Linked DNA regions of Arenibacter algicola. The protein of the gene in region 1 binds, or shares a complex with, the protein of each later gene. Links are inferred from orthologs where the notes say so. Each region holds a gene or a part of one and is shown on either strand. Other genes may lie near its edges.

Region 1 (6,335 bases):
GTTAAGTGAAACCTTTTCTATGGCCGTTGCGGGTAGATTTATTAGTTCAAATCTTAAGTTGCCGGATAATGGCAGTGAGGATTCTAAGGCGGCAAGTTCATTTGCTGTGGATGTTTCCGGGTACTATCGTTCCAGGGAAATTGCCTACAATAGTTTTGATGGTCGTTGGAGGGCCGGCTTCAATATTTCAAATTTAGGAAGCAAGATAAAGTACGACGATGCGGGACAAGAAAATTTTCTCCCTACCAATTTGAAAGGGGGTTTAGGTTTTGATTTTATTTTGGACCAGGATAATGTACTTGGGTTAACCACTGAATTTAATAAACTATTGGTGCCTACCCCTCAGGATTATAACGATGACGGGGTGATTGATGGGACGGATAATGGCGAATATCAGCAAACCACTTTTTTTGAAGGGGTTTTTAAGTCGTTTGGTGATGCACCCGATGGCTTTAGTGAGGAGTTAAAAGAATTTACATGGGCACTTGGAGCGGAATATACCTACCAGAACGCCTTTATGTTAAGAACGGGATATTTTAATGAGAGCGATTTAAAGGGGTCGAGAAAATTTTTCACTTTAGGTGCTGGTTTTAGGTTTAAATCGGCTCAGGTAGACCTGTCTTATTTGTTCTCTACTTCCCAAGTTAGAAACCCTTTGGAGAATACACTTAGATTTTCTCTGACATTCAATTTGGGAGAAGAATTTTTGAACGATTAATGTGTAAAAAAATATATAGCTTTACTACAAAACCTGCCCACAAGCAGGTTTTGTTTATTTTTACTAAATTATATAACGCTAATTGTCTATGAAACTACGTAGGGTGGTGTTCGATCTAATGGTCTATGAATCTATGGGTGAACTGGAACAGGAGGACCAAGTTTTAATGCTTGAAGCGGTAAAGGCTAGGCAGAATGCTTATTCTCCTTATTCAAAATTTAATGTTGGGACGGCGGTATTGTTGGATAATGATGAAATTGTAATTGGTAACAATCAGGAAAATGCCTCATATCCATCTGGTCTGTGCGCGGAGAGAGTGGCCATATTCTACGCTTCGGCAAAATTTCCGGGTATTGGCATCAAGGCCATTGCCATAAGCGCCACTTCCAAAAATTTTGTAGTAAATAAACCTGCCGCCCCTTGTGGAAATTGTAGGCAGTCCATTTCGGAATATGAAATAAAACAACAGAGACCTATATCTATAATTATGTCCGGGGAAACGGGAGAGATCTTAAAATGTAACTCTGTTTCCGACATTCTTCCTTTAGCCTTTAACAGTACATTCTTGGGTTAGGACAACAACTTAGGACCTTCTATTTTTAAGTTTTAGGTATTTCTCAACAATTCCTTATTTTGTTTTATATAATCGCTTTATGCGAAGCTTTTGATTTAAATTTTTTTCCTATTGATTTATATATGTATTTTTGTTTTCCGTTTTTATCTTAAACTTGTTTTTGATCAAAGCGAATTACTACATAAATCATCAATTAATGGAAAAAATAACCAAAGAGGTCTACCTTAAGTGGTATGAGGACATGTTATTCTGGAGAAAGTTTGAAGATAAACTTGCTGCAGTCTATATTCAACAAAAAGTTCGTGGATTTTTACATCTTTACAATGGACAGGAGGCTGTTCTTGCAGGGGCATTGCATGCAATGGACCTTAGCAAGGATAGAATGATTACTGCTTATAGGAATCACGTTCAGCCAATAGGCATGGGAGTTGATCCCAAAAAGGTTATGGCCGAGCTCTATGGTAAAGTTACGGGAACTTCCAAAGGAATGGGTGGATCCATGCATATTTTTTCCAAAGAGCACCGTTTTTATGGCGGCCATGGTATAGTTGGTGGCCAGATCCCTTTAGGTGCTGGATTGGCCTTTGCCGATAAGTATTTTAAAAGGGATGCCGTAACCCTTTGTTATATGGGAGATGGGGCAGTAAGACAAGGGTCGCTCCATGAAAGTTTTAACTTGGCAATGCTTTGGCAATTGCCGGTTGTTTTTGTCTGTGAGAACAATGGTTATGCCATGGGTACCTCGGTAGCTAGAACCTCGCATTCAACGGAAATTTGGAAACTTGGATTGGGATATGAAATGCCATGTGGACCAGTAGATGGAATGGACCCGGTAACGGTTGCCAAGGAAATGAGCAAGGCTATAGAGCGTGCCAGATCCGGAGGAGGTCCTACTTTTTTGGAAATGAAGACCTATAGGTACAGAGGACACTCCATGTCGGATGCCCAGCATTATAGGACTAAGGAGGAGGTAGAGGAGTACAAGAAGATAGATCCAATATCCCAAGTATTGGCTACCATTAAGGAAAACAAATATGCCACGGATGCCCAGGTAAAGGAGATAGATGCTCGGGTTAAAAAGTTGGTTTCTGAATGCGAAAAATTTGCGGAGGAATCGGATTATCCACCTGTAAATCAATTATATGATATGGTATACGATCAAGAGGATTATCCATTTGTACAACATAAAATATAAGTAAATGGCAGAAGTAATAAATATGCCAAGACTTAGCGATACCATGGAAGAGGGGACCGTTGCTAAGTGGCTAAAAAAAGTAGGCGACAAGATTGAAGAAGGTGATATTTTGGCGGAAATTGAAACCGACAAAGCAACAATGGAGTTCGAATCTTTCAATGAAGGAACTTTATTATATATAGGTATTAAAGAAGGTGATACAGCTCCTGTGGATTCGCTTTTGGCCATAATTGGTGAAAAAGGGGAGGATGTCTCTGGACTGATCGACAGCGCATCTTCAGATGCCAAAGAGGAAAAAGAAGCAGAGGCTGTTGCCAAGAAGGAGGAGAAGAAGGAAGCACCTAAAGCTACTGGTGCAACTATCCCTGACGGGGTAGAGATTATAAAGATGCCTCGTCTTAGTGATACCATGGAAGAAGGTACCGTAGCAACTTGGTTGAAAAAAGTCGGGGATGAGGTTGAAGAAGGGGATATCCTTGCAGAAATTGAGACCGATAAGGCTACAATGGAGTTTGAATCTTTCTATTCAGGTGTCCTATTGTACGTCGGGATCAATGAAGGGGAAACTGCAGCTGTAGATTCTGTGCTTGCTGTTATAGGTCCCAAAGGGACAGATGTTGATGCCGTATTGAGTGCTGGAGCAGGTTCCGATTCCAAAGAAGAAAGCGCTCCTGAAGAAGCAAAGAAGGCTGAAACTTCTTCCAGTAATGGTCAGGAAACTGCACCGGTTACTGCCAGTGATGGTCAGCGAATTTTCGCATCGCCATTGGCCAAGAAAATTGCCCATGATAAGGGAATTAATCTAGAGGATGTTAAAGGTAGTGGCGACCAGGGAAGGATTATAAAGAAGGATATTGAGGAATATCAGCCTAAACAGAAGGCTGCAGAGAAAGCTGTTCCTGCCCAGGAAAAGGCTTCTTCTCCACAAGCTGTTGCGGCCCCAATTAATCTGCCGGTAGGGCAAGAGGGGACTGAGGAAGTTAAGAATTCTCAAATGCGTAAGGTTATTGCCAAGCGTTTGGGAGAATCAAAGTTTTCCGCACCACATTATTATTTGACCATTGAGGTTGATATGGATTATGCCAAGGTTTCAAGAGAGCAGATCAATAGCTTACCGGATACCAAGGTGTCCTTTAATGATATGGTAGTTAAGGCTTGTGCTATGGCCCTAAAAAAGCACCCACAAGTAAATACCTCATGGAACAATGAGACTACCAGATATAATCATCATGTCCATATAGGAGTTGCCGTTGCCGTTGATGAAGGCCTTTTGGTTCCTGTGTTAAAATTTGCAGATCAAATGACCCTTACCCAAATAGGAGCTTCGGTGAAGGATTTGGCTGGAAAGGCAAGAAATAAGAAAATAAGTCCGGCGGAGATGGAGGGTAGTACCTTTACCGTTTCTAATCTTGGAATGTTTGGAATTTCTGAATTCACCTCTATCATTAACCAACCCAATTCTGCAATATTATCAGTAGGGGCCATTGTCCAAAAACCAGTAGTTAAAAATGGCCAGATCGTAGTTGGCAATACTATGAAGGTAACATTGGCCTGCGATCACCGAACAGTGGATGGAGCTACCGGAGCCCAGTTTTTACAAACACTTAGGGCGTATTTGGAGAATCCTGTTACCATGTTGGCTTAAATCAAATACTCTAAACAATTATATAAAAAGCATCCTGATTTTCAGGATGCTTTTTTAACTTTAAGCCATATCTGGTTCTTGATGTTTATGTGAATTGTGCTAAACCAATTCACCATTCATCTTGACCTTAATATAAATCGTGATTAAAATACAACTTGTTTATATGGGAAATAAAAATCAATTTATGAAAAATATTTTGGGTCTTGCCATATTGGCCATGGCATTAGGCTGTGGTAGTGCCAAAATAAATCGGTCGGTTGGTTTGGCAAAAGGGACCAATGGTTCTGGTGTAATAGCCAAGGAGGTTGCCGTAGCTCAGGGCAGCGGGGAAGTTTCCTCGTTAATTTCTGATTTTTCCACTGAAAAAAGGGTTGGGGGCATAATTTCCTATTTGGCATCGGATGAACTGCAGGGTCGTGAAACTGGTAGCGAAGGAATAGAAATGGCCGCTGACTATATTGAAACTATTTTTAAAAGTAATGGGGTTGATCCCTTCTTTAAAACTTACAGGGACACTTTGACCAATTTTGAACAACCGGCTTACAATTTGGTCGGCTTTATTGAAGGCACTGACGAAAACTTAAAAAATGAATACATAATAATCGGGGCCCATTATGACCATATAGGTACTGCTGATCCGGTGGCCGAAGATAATATTGCCAATGGTGCCAATGATAATGCTTCTGGCACTACTGCGGTTTTGGAGTTTGCCCGTTATTTTGGTAAGTTTAAAAATAATAAACGGAGCGTAATTTTTGCCCTATTCAGTGGTGAGGAAAAAGGTCTCTTGGGATCTAAACACTTGGCAAAAAAGCTGAAAGATCAGAATTTGGATCTCTATGCCATGCTGAATTTTGAAATGGTAGGGGTGCCTCTGGTAGGAAAGGATTATTTTATGTACGTAACGGGTTATGAGCAATCCAATTTAGCGGAAGTTTGCAATACTTATGCCGAGGAGAATTTGGTTGGTTTTCTCCCAACTGCAAAGGAATTCAATCTGTTTAAAAGATCGGATAATTATCCCTTTCATTTAGAGTTTGGGGTTCCTTCACAAACCTTTTGTACCTTCGATTTTACCAATTTTGATCACTACCACAAGGTGGGCGATGAGGTTTCCATCATGGATTTCGACCATATGGCCTTATTGGTAAATAAAACCCTTCCAGTTTTGGTAGATATTATTAATGCCCCAGTGAGGGAGATAGAATACAAATAATGGCGAATATTGTAATTACAGGGAGTAGTAGGGGGATTGGCTTTCAAATGGCACAGTTATTTGCCAATGAGGGTCATAAAGTGTTGGCCCTATCCAGAAATAATACCCCCATTGCCGAATTAAATCATGATAATATATCCAGCTTTTCGTTTGATTTGGCCAATGAGTCGGATTACCTCCAAATGGACGAGTTCATAAAAAATAATTGGAAACAGGTAGATGTCCTTATTAACAATGCAGGTAAATTGCTGAACAAACCTTTTTTGGAAACTTCTATGAAGGCATTTGAAGAGGTTTATAAAGTGAATGTTTTTGGGGTCGCCAATATCACTAAGAGAATCATTCCCTTAATGCCAAAAACTGGTCATGTGGTAACCATTAGTTCTATGGGAGGTGTTCAGGGCAGTATGAAATTTGCTGGATTATCTGCCTATAGTTCCAGTAAAGGTGCCGTAATTACCATGACAGAATTGTGGGCAGAGGAATTCAAGGAATCGGGGCCATCATTTAATGTATTGGCTCTTGGGGCCGTACAGACCGAAATGTTGGAGGAAGCTTTTCCTGGTTATAAGGCACCAACAACCGCTTTGGAAATGGCTACATATATCAAGGACTTTGCACTTAGCGGCCATAAGCTTTACAATGGAAAATTACTACAGGTGTCCAACTCAACACCCTAATTTTATATAGCCAATGAAAGAATACAAGTGTGTTATTTTCGACTGTGATGGGGTGTTGGTAGATAGTGAGTTGCTCGGCAACCAGGTATTTGTGGATATGGCCAATGAACATGGTGCTAGGATAGATATTTCCTATGCCATGCAACATTTTAAAGGGGGGTTTCTAAATGATAGTATAAGGCAGGTAGAGGCGATTATACAAAAGCAATTGCCCTTGGGATTTGAAAAAGAATATCGCCAAAGGTCTTACCAATTGTTTTCGACCCATTTGAAACCAGTGGATGGGGTTGAACAGGTATTGAGTAAA
Region 2 (4,606 bases), 1.4 Mb from region 1 along the record:
CAGTAATTAATCAACCATTTACAACTATCTTAGAATATAAAACTATATTTTTATCAATATTTAGATTTTAATTACATGAGTTAGTAAAATTAAACTTGACTGTAGAAAATATATCACCATGAAATTTGATGAAATCGATACCAAACTTTTGGGATTACTACAAAATGACAGTAAAAGGACTACCAAAGAATATGCCCTGCACTTAAATTTATCCGTTACCGCGGTATATGAACGAATAAAGAGGCTGGAGAAACTGGGAGTAATTACCAATTATGTGGCCCTGGTTGACAAAAAAAAGGTAAATAAGGCCTTTACGGTATTTTGCCATGTGAAATTGGTACAACATATTAAGGAATATGTACTTCAATTTGAGCGGGAAGTACTTAAATTAAATGAGGTTGCGGAATGTTATCACACCAGTGGGGATTATGATTATATCCTTAAAATATACGTGGCGGATATGGAAGAGTATAGAGAGTTCATGATTACCAAACTCACGGCCATAAACCACATTGGAAGTACTCAAAGTTCCTTCGTCATCAATGAAGTAAAAAGCACTACGGAAGTATTTATTTAACAAAAACAGTACATAATACGTTAATATCCCATCTAGTATGAATGTTGCCCAACAATAAAACATTCGTATTTTTGTATTCACATTAATGAAACTAATCTTTTCAATACAATAATAATATGACCCAATACGATGTAGCCATTATAGGCTCAGGTCCTGGTGGATATGTTGCAGCAATCCGTTGTGCCCAGTTAGGAATGAAAACTGCTATAATAGAAAAATATTCAACTTTGGGCGGAACATGCCTTAATGTAGGATGTATTCCTTCCAAAGCTTTGTTGGACTCTTCCCACCATTACGAAGATGCGGTAAAGCATTTTGAAGATCACGGAATTGAAATTCCTGGGGAAATCAAGATCAACCTAGAGAAAATGATCGGAAGGAAACAGGCAGTGGTAGACCAGACCTGTGCCGGGGTAAAGTTCCTTATGGACAAGAATAAAATTGAGGTTTACGAAGGCCTTGGGAGTTTTAAGGATGCAACCCACATCAATATTAAAAAGAACGACGGCAAAACAGAGACCATTGAGGCAAAAAACATAATTATTGCCACAGGATCCAAGCCATCTAGCCTTCCCTTTATCAAATTGGACAAGGAGCGCGTTATAACTTCAACAGAAGCCCTAAAACTGAAGGAAATACCCAAACACCTTATAGTCATTGGCGGTGGCGTAATAGGATTGGAATTGGGACAGGTCTACAAAAGATTGGGGGCAGAGGTAACGGTAATCGAATTCATGGACCGTATTATTCCTGGAATGGATGGAGCACTTTCAAAAGAATTATTGAAAGTAATGAAGAAGCAAAAGGTAAAATTTAATCTATCCCATAAAGTTAAATCGGTAGAGGCCAAAGGCAAGGAAGTAATTGTTATAGCGGAGGATAAAAAAGGCGAAGAGATAACTTTTAAAGGAGACTATTGTTTGGTTTCTGTTGGAAGGAAGCCTTATACAGATGGATTGAACATTGAAGCTTCCGGAGTTAAACTGGAAAAGAACGGTACCATTGCCGTAAATGACCATTTACAGACCAATGTATCCAATATTTATGCCCTAGGTGATGTGGTAAGGGGAGCCATGTTGGCTCATAAGGCCGAAGAAGAGGGAACCTTTGTAGCTGAAATTTTAGCCGGACAAAAACCACATATAGATTACAACTTAATTCCTGGTGTGGTATATACCTGGCCCGAAGTTGCAGCGGTAGGAAAAACCGAAGAGCAACTTAAGGAGGCCGGAGTAGCCTATAAGGTAGGGCAGTTTCCAATGCGCGCTTTGGGACGGGCTAGGGCCAGTATGGATTTGGATGGTTTTGTTAAAATATTGGCAGATAAAGAAACCGATGAAGTTTTGGGAGTACATATGATCGGAGCCAGAATGGCCGATTTAATTGCCGAGGCAGTTACAGCAATGGAGTTTAGGGCATCCGCCGAGGATATCTCCAGAATGAGCCACGCACACCCAACCTTTGCAGAGGCTGTGAAAGAGGCGGCTTTGGCGGCAACCGACAATAGAGCCCTACATGTTTAGATAATAAAAACAAGTTGGTAATAGAAGAGCCCCGTTAGACAAAATCTAACAGGGCTCTTCTATTATTACTAATTCCTTAAATATTGCTTATTGGGACACAAATTGTATTTATAACTTATGGGTACCGTCGCAATAAGGTGGGTTTTTGGTTAACTTACAGGTACACAAATGGGCCCTTTTGTCTTCTACAGCTTCAAAAATTAAAGGGGGCGTAGCATTTTCGGCCTTGTGGGAACCATCACAAAAAGGTTGAACCTTGCTATGGCTACAAGTACACCACTTGTATTTTTTATCCTTCTCCAATTCCACCGCAATTGGTGAAAATTTATTGTTCATCTCGCTCATTTATATTTTTTGTGCGAAAATAAGCGAAACTCAAATAGCAAAAAGATATAACATCTAATTTTTTACCATTCTAAATAAGCGAATCAAAGTTAGCTTGGATTTAAGGACAAAGGCTTTTAGCAAGGGCTGACCTTCCTCGTTCAACCAGGCCTCTCCCTTTTGCTGAACCAACCTAACAGCTGATGACAATTGCAATTTTATATAAACTTTGTTCCTTTCATATTGTAGCGCCAACATTGTGGTGATCACCATAAAGGCCAAGGCCCCAGGAATTACAATAGTAGGGGACAGGCTGTGGTTCAAGAAATAGTATAGCCCCAAACCTGTAAAACTTCCGTACAAAATAATATAATGGATCACATAGATAGATAGGGTACTTTGTCCTATCTTAAGTACACTACTATGGCTCATTAATTTTCTAAACAGCATAAATACGGCAAATACCAAAGAGACATCCCCCAACCGTATGAACAGATAGTTATTAAAATAAACTTTGGAAAATACAAGCATTCCGGTCCAGTTATATAACTTTAAAAAGAAGCCCGAAGAATAAAACAATAGACCAATACCTACAATAATAAAACTGGCAATGGCAGCAGGATATAAATATTTAAAATTCCTGAATCTATTGAATAGTACGGACATAAAGGCCCCAATAGAAGCATACCCGAACCATGGTATTATTGTGAACACAGACCCGTTGGCCTTGGTCAGATAATTGGCCATCATCTCTGGCAGATAATGATGGGCATATTGTTTATAATTGGGTTCCAGTACAAATAATACTATGGTAGTGGCCAATAATACACCAGGAAACAAATATTTATTTCTAGAAATGGTAAGAAGATAAATACCAATAATTCCCAAAATAGAAAGACCTATACAATGTAGAACATCTACCAAATAAAAAGAACCATAAATCTGGCCCTTTAACAATCCAAAAAAGTTTAATCTAAGCAAGTAGCCTATGGCCAATAACTGTAATCCCCTTTTAATTCCTTTTTTTACCCTTGGGTTATTAAAACCAATCTCATTACCTTTAATTAGGAGGTAAGTAAATATGAATCCGGAAACCGTAAAAAAGACTGGTGCGGTAACCCCTCTGAAATATTTCCAAACAGAATAAACCCCATTGGAATTATCCCTAAATGCATTGTCCAGCAATCCATCCACGAAATGTCCCTGTAACATCATAAGGATGGCCCATGCCCTCATAGCATCAATAAAATACAATCTCAGGTTGTTATTCCCCATATTAACTTTTGTATACATCCTATATACTTGTAAAACAGTGGCTTTGGATGTTTTCGCGTGCAAAATTATGCAATTTCCTCGCAATTCAATCTATTTTACGGTATTTTCGTTGTGTAAACATTAAAATAATCAAGATGTCCCATATACTGGCCTTTGCCGGAAGCAATTCCAGCACCTCCATCAATTATAAATTGGTAAAATATACCACATCCCTTATTACGCATCATGAGATTGAGCTTATAAATATGGTGGACTATAATTTTCCTGTCTTTAGTGAGGATTTGGAAAGGGAAGAAGGATATTCTGATTTACTAAAAGAGCTAAAAGATAAAATAGTCAAAGCCAATGCCCTGATTATTTCCGTAAACGAACACAACAGCAATCCTTCCGCCTATTTTAAGAACGTGTTGGATTGGTTATCCCGAGTGGATAGGAATTTCTTGGCGGACACAAAGATTTTGTTAATGTCCTGTTCTGGAGGCAGAAGGGGAGCTATTGGCTCTTTAGAGGTAGTTAAGGGAATTTTAAATCGGTTTGGGGGCGAAATTACAGCTACCTTTTCTTTACCATCCTTTAAACATACCTTTGACAAGGCGAAGGGTATAACCGACCCTGAGCTTGCCGAAGGCCATAAAAAAGCTTTGGAAATATTCTTATCACAAATTTAAAAGTCTTTGCGAAAAAAGGTTTCATTTACAGTTCCGGACATTGTAAGTTTTAAGCAATCCCTACTAAATTGGTCCCAACAATATTATGAGGTTGTTTGGCTGGACAGCAACGGGCATAAAAGCAAGTACAGCTCATTTGATGGTATGATAGCCGTGGATGCACTTACGTCTATTGTAACGGATACCCAAAACGCCTTTGAAGATTTAAGTAACTACCAATCCAATACCAAAGATTGGAT

The links. Proteins that work in one complex are often made in the same cells at the same time.
Region 2: the proteins of U735_RS0118285 (region 1) and lpdA are in contact, whole or in part, in a crystal structure (PDB 1EBD), measured with the Geobacillus stearothermophilus proteins. The link is inferred for Arenibacter algicola from one-to-one orthologs. Residues at the interface, in WP_033016211.1 of Geobacillus stearothermophilus: Ile130, Ala131, Met132, Pro133, Arg136, Arg140, Glu141, Asn155, Arg157; in WP_049624544.1 of Geobacillus stearothermophilus: Pro340, Ser341, Asp344, Tyr345, Arg403, Asp406, Val408, Glu431, Ala432, Gly433, Asp438.

The regions. Positions count from the first base shown.
Region 1 is NZ_JPOO01000003.1:1,786,465-1,792,799, reverse strand. The notes cover bases 1,897-4,811. They hold U735_RS0118285 (pyruvate dehydrogenase complex dihydrolipoamide acetyltransferase), read left to right. Parts: upstream 1,897-2,491; coding sequence 2,492-4,132; downstream 4,133-4,811. Other genes in these bases: U735_RS0118280 (M28 family metallopeptidase), read left to right, coding at 4,317-4,811; pdhA (pyruvate dehydrogenase (acetyl-transferring) E1 component subunit alpha), read left to right, coding at 1,897-2,487. Also shown: type IX secretion system outer membrane channel protein PorV, read left to right, coding at 1-718; cdd (cytidine deaminase), read left to right, coding at 807-1,292; more of pdhA, read left to right, coding at 1,489-1,896; more of U735_RS0118280, read left to right, coding at 4,812-5,348; U735_RS0118275 (SDR family NAD(P)-dependent oxidoreductase), read left to right, coding at 5,348-6,028; U735_RS0118270 (HAD family hydrolase), read left to right, coding at 6,042-6,335.
Region 2 is NZ_JPOO01000003.1:413,969-418,574, forward strand. What follows is about bases 1-2,896. They hold lpdA (dihydrolipoyl dehydrogenase), read left to right. Parts: upstream 1-693; coding sequence 694-2,100; downstream 2,101-2,896. Other genes in these bases: U735_RS0111970 (Lrp/AsnC family transcriptional regulator), read left to right, coding at 119-577; U735_RS0111980 (CDGSH iron-sulfur domain-containing protein), read right to left, coding at 2,209-2,436; U735_RS0111985 (heparan-alpha-glucosaminide N-acetyltransferase domain-containing protein), read right to left, coding at 2,500-2,896. Outside these bases: more of U735_RS0111985, read right to left, coding at 2,897-3,717; U735_RS0111990 (NADPH-dependent FMN reductase), read left to right, coding at 3,834-4,367; U735_RS0111995 (anthranilate synthase component I family protein), read left to right, coding at 4,374-4,606. UniProt on the Escherichia coli protein: Lipoamide dehydrogenase is a component of the glycine cleavage system as well as of the alpha-ketoacid dehydrogenase complexes.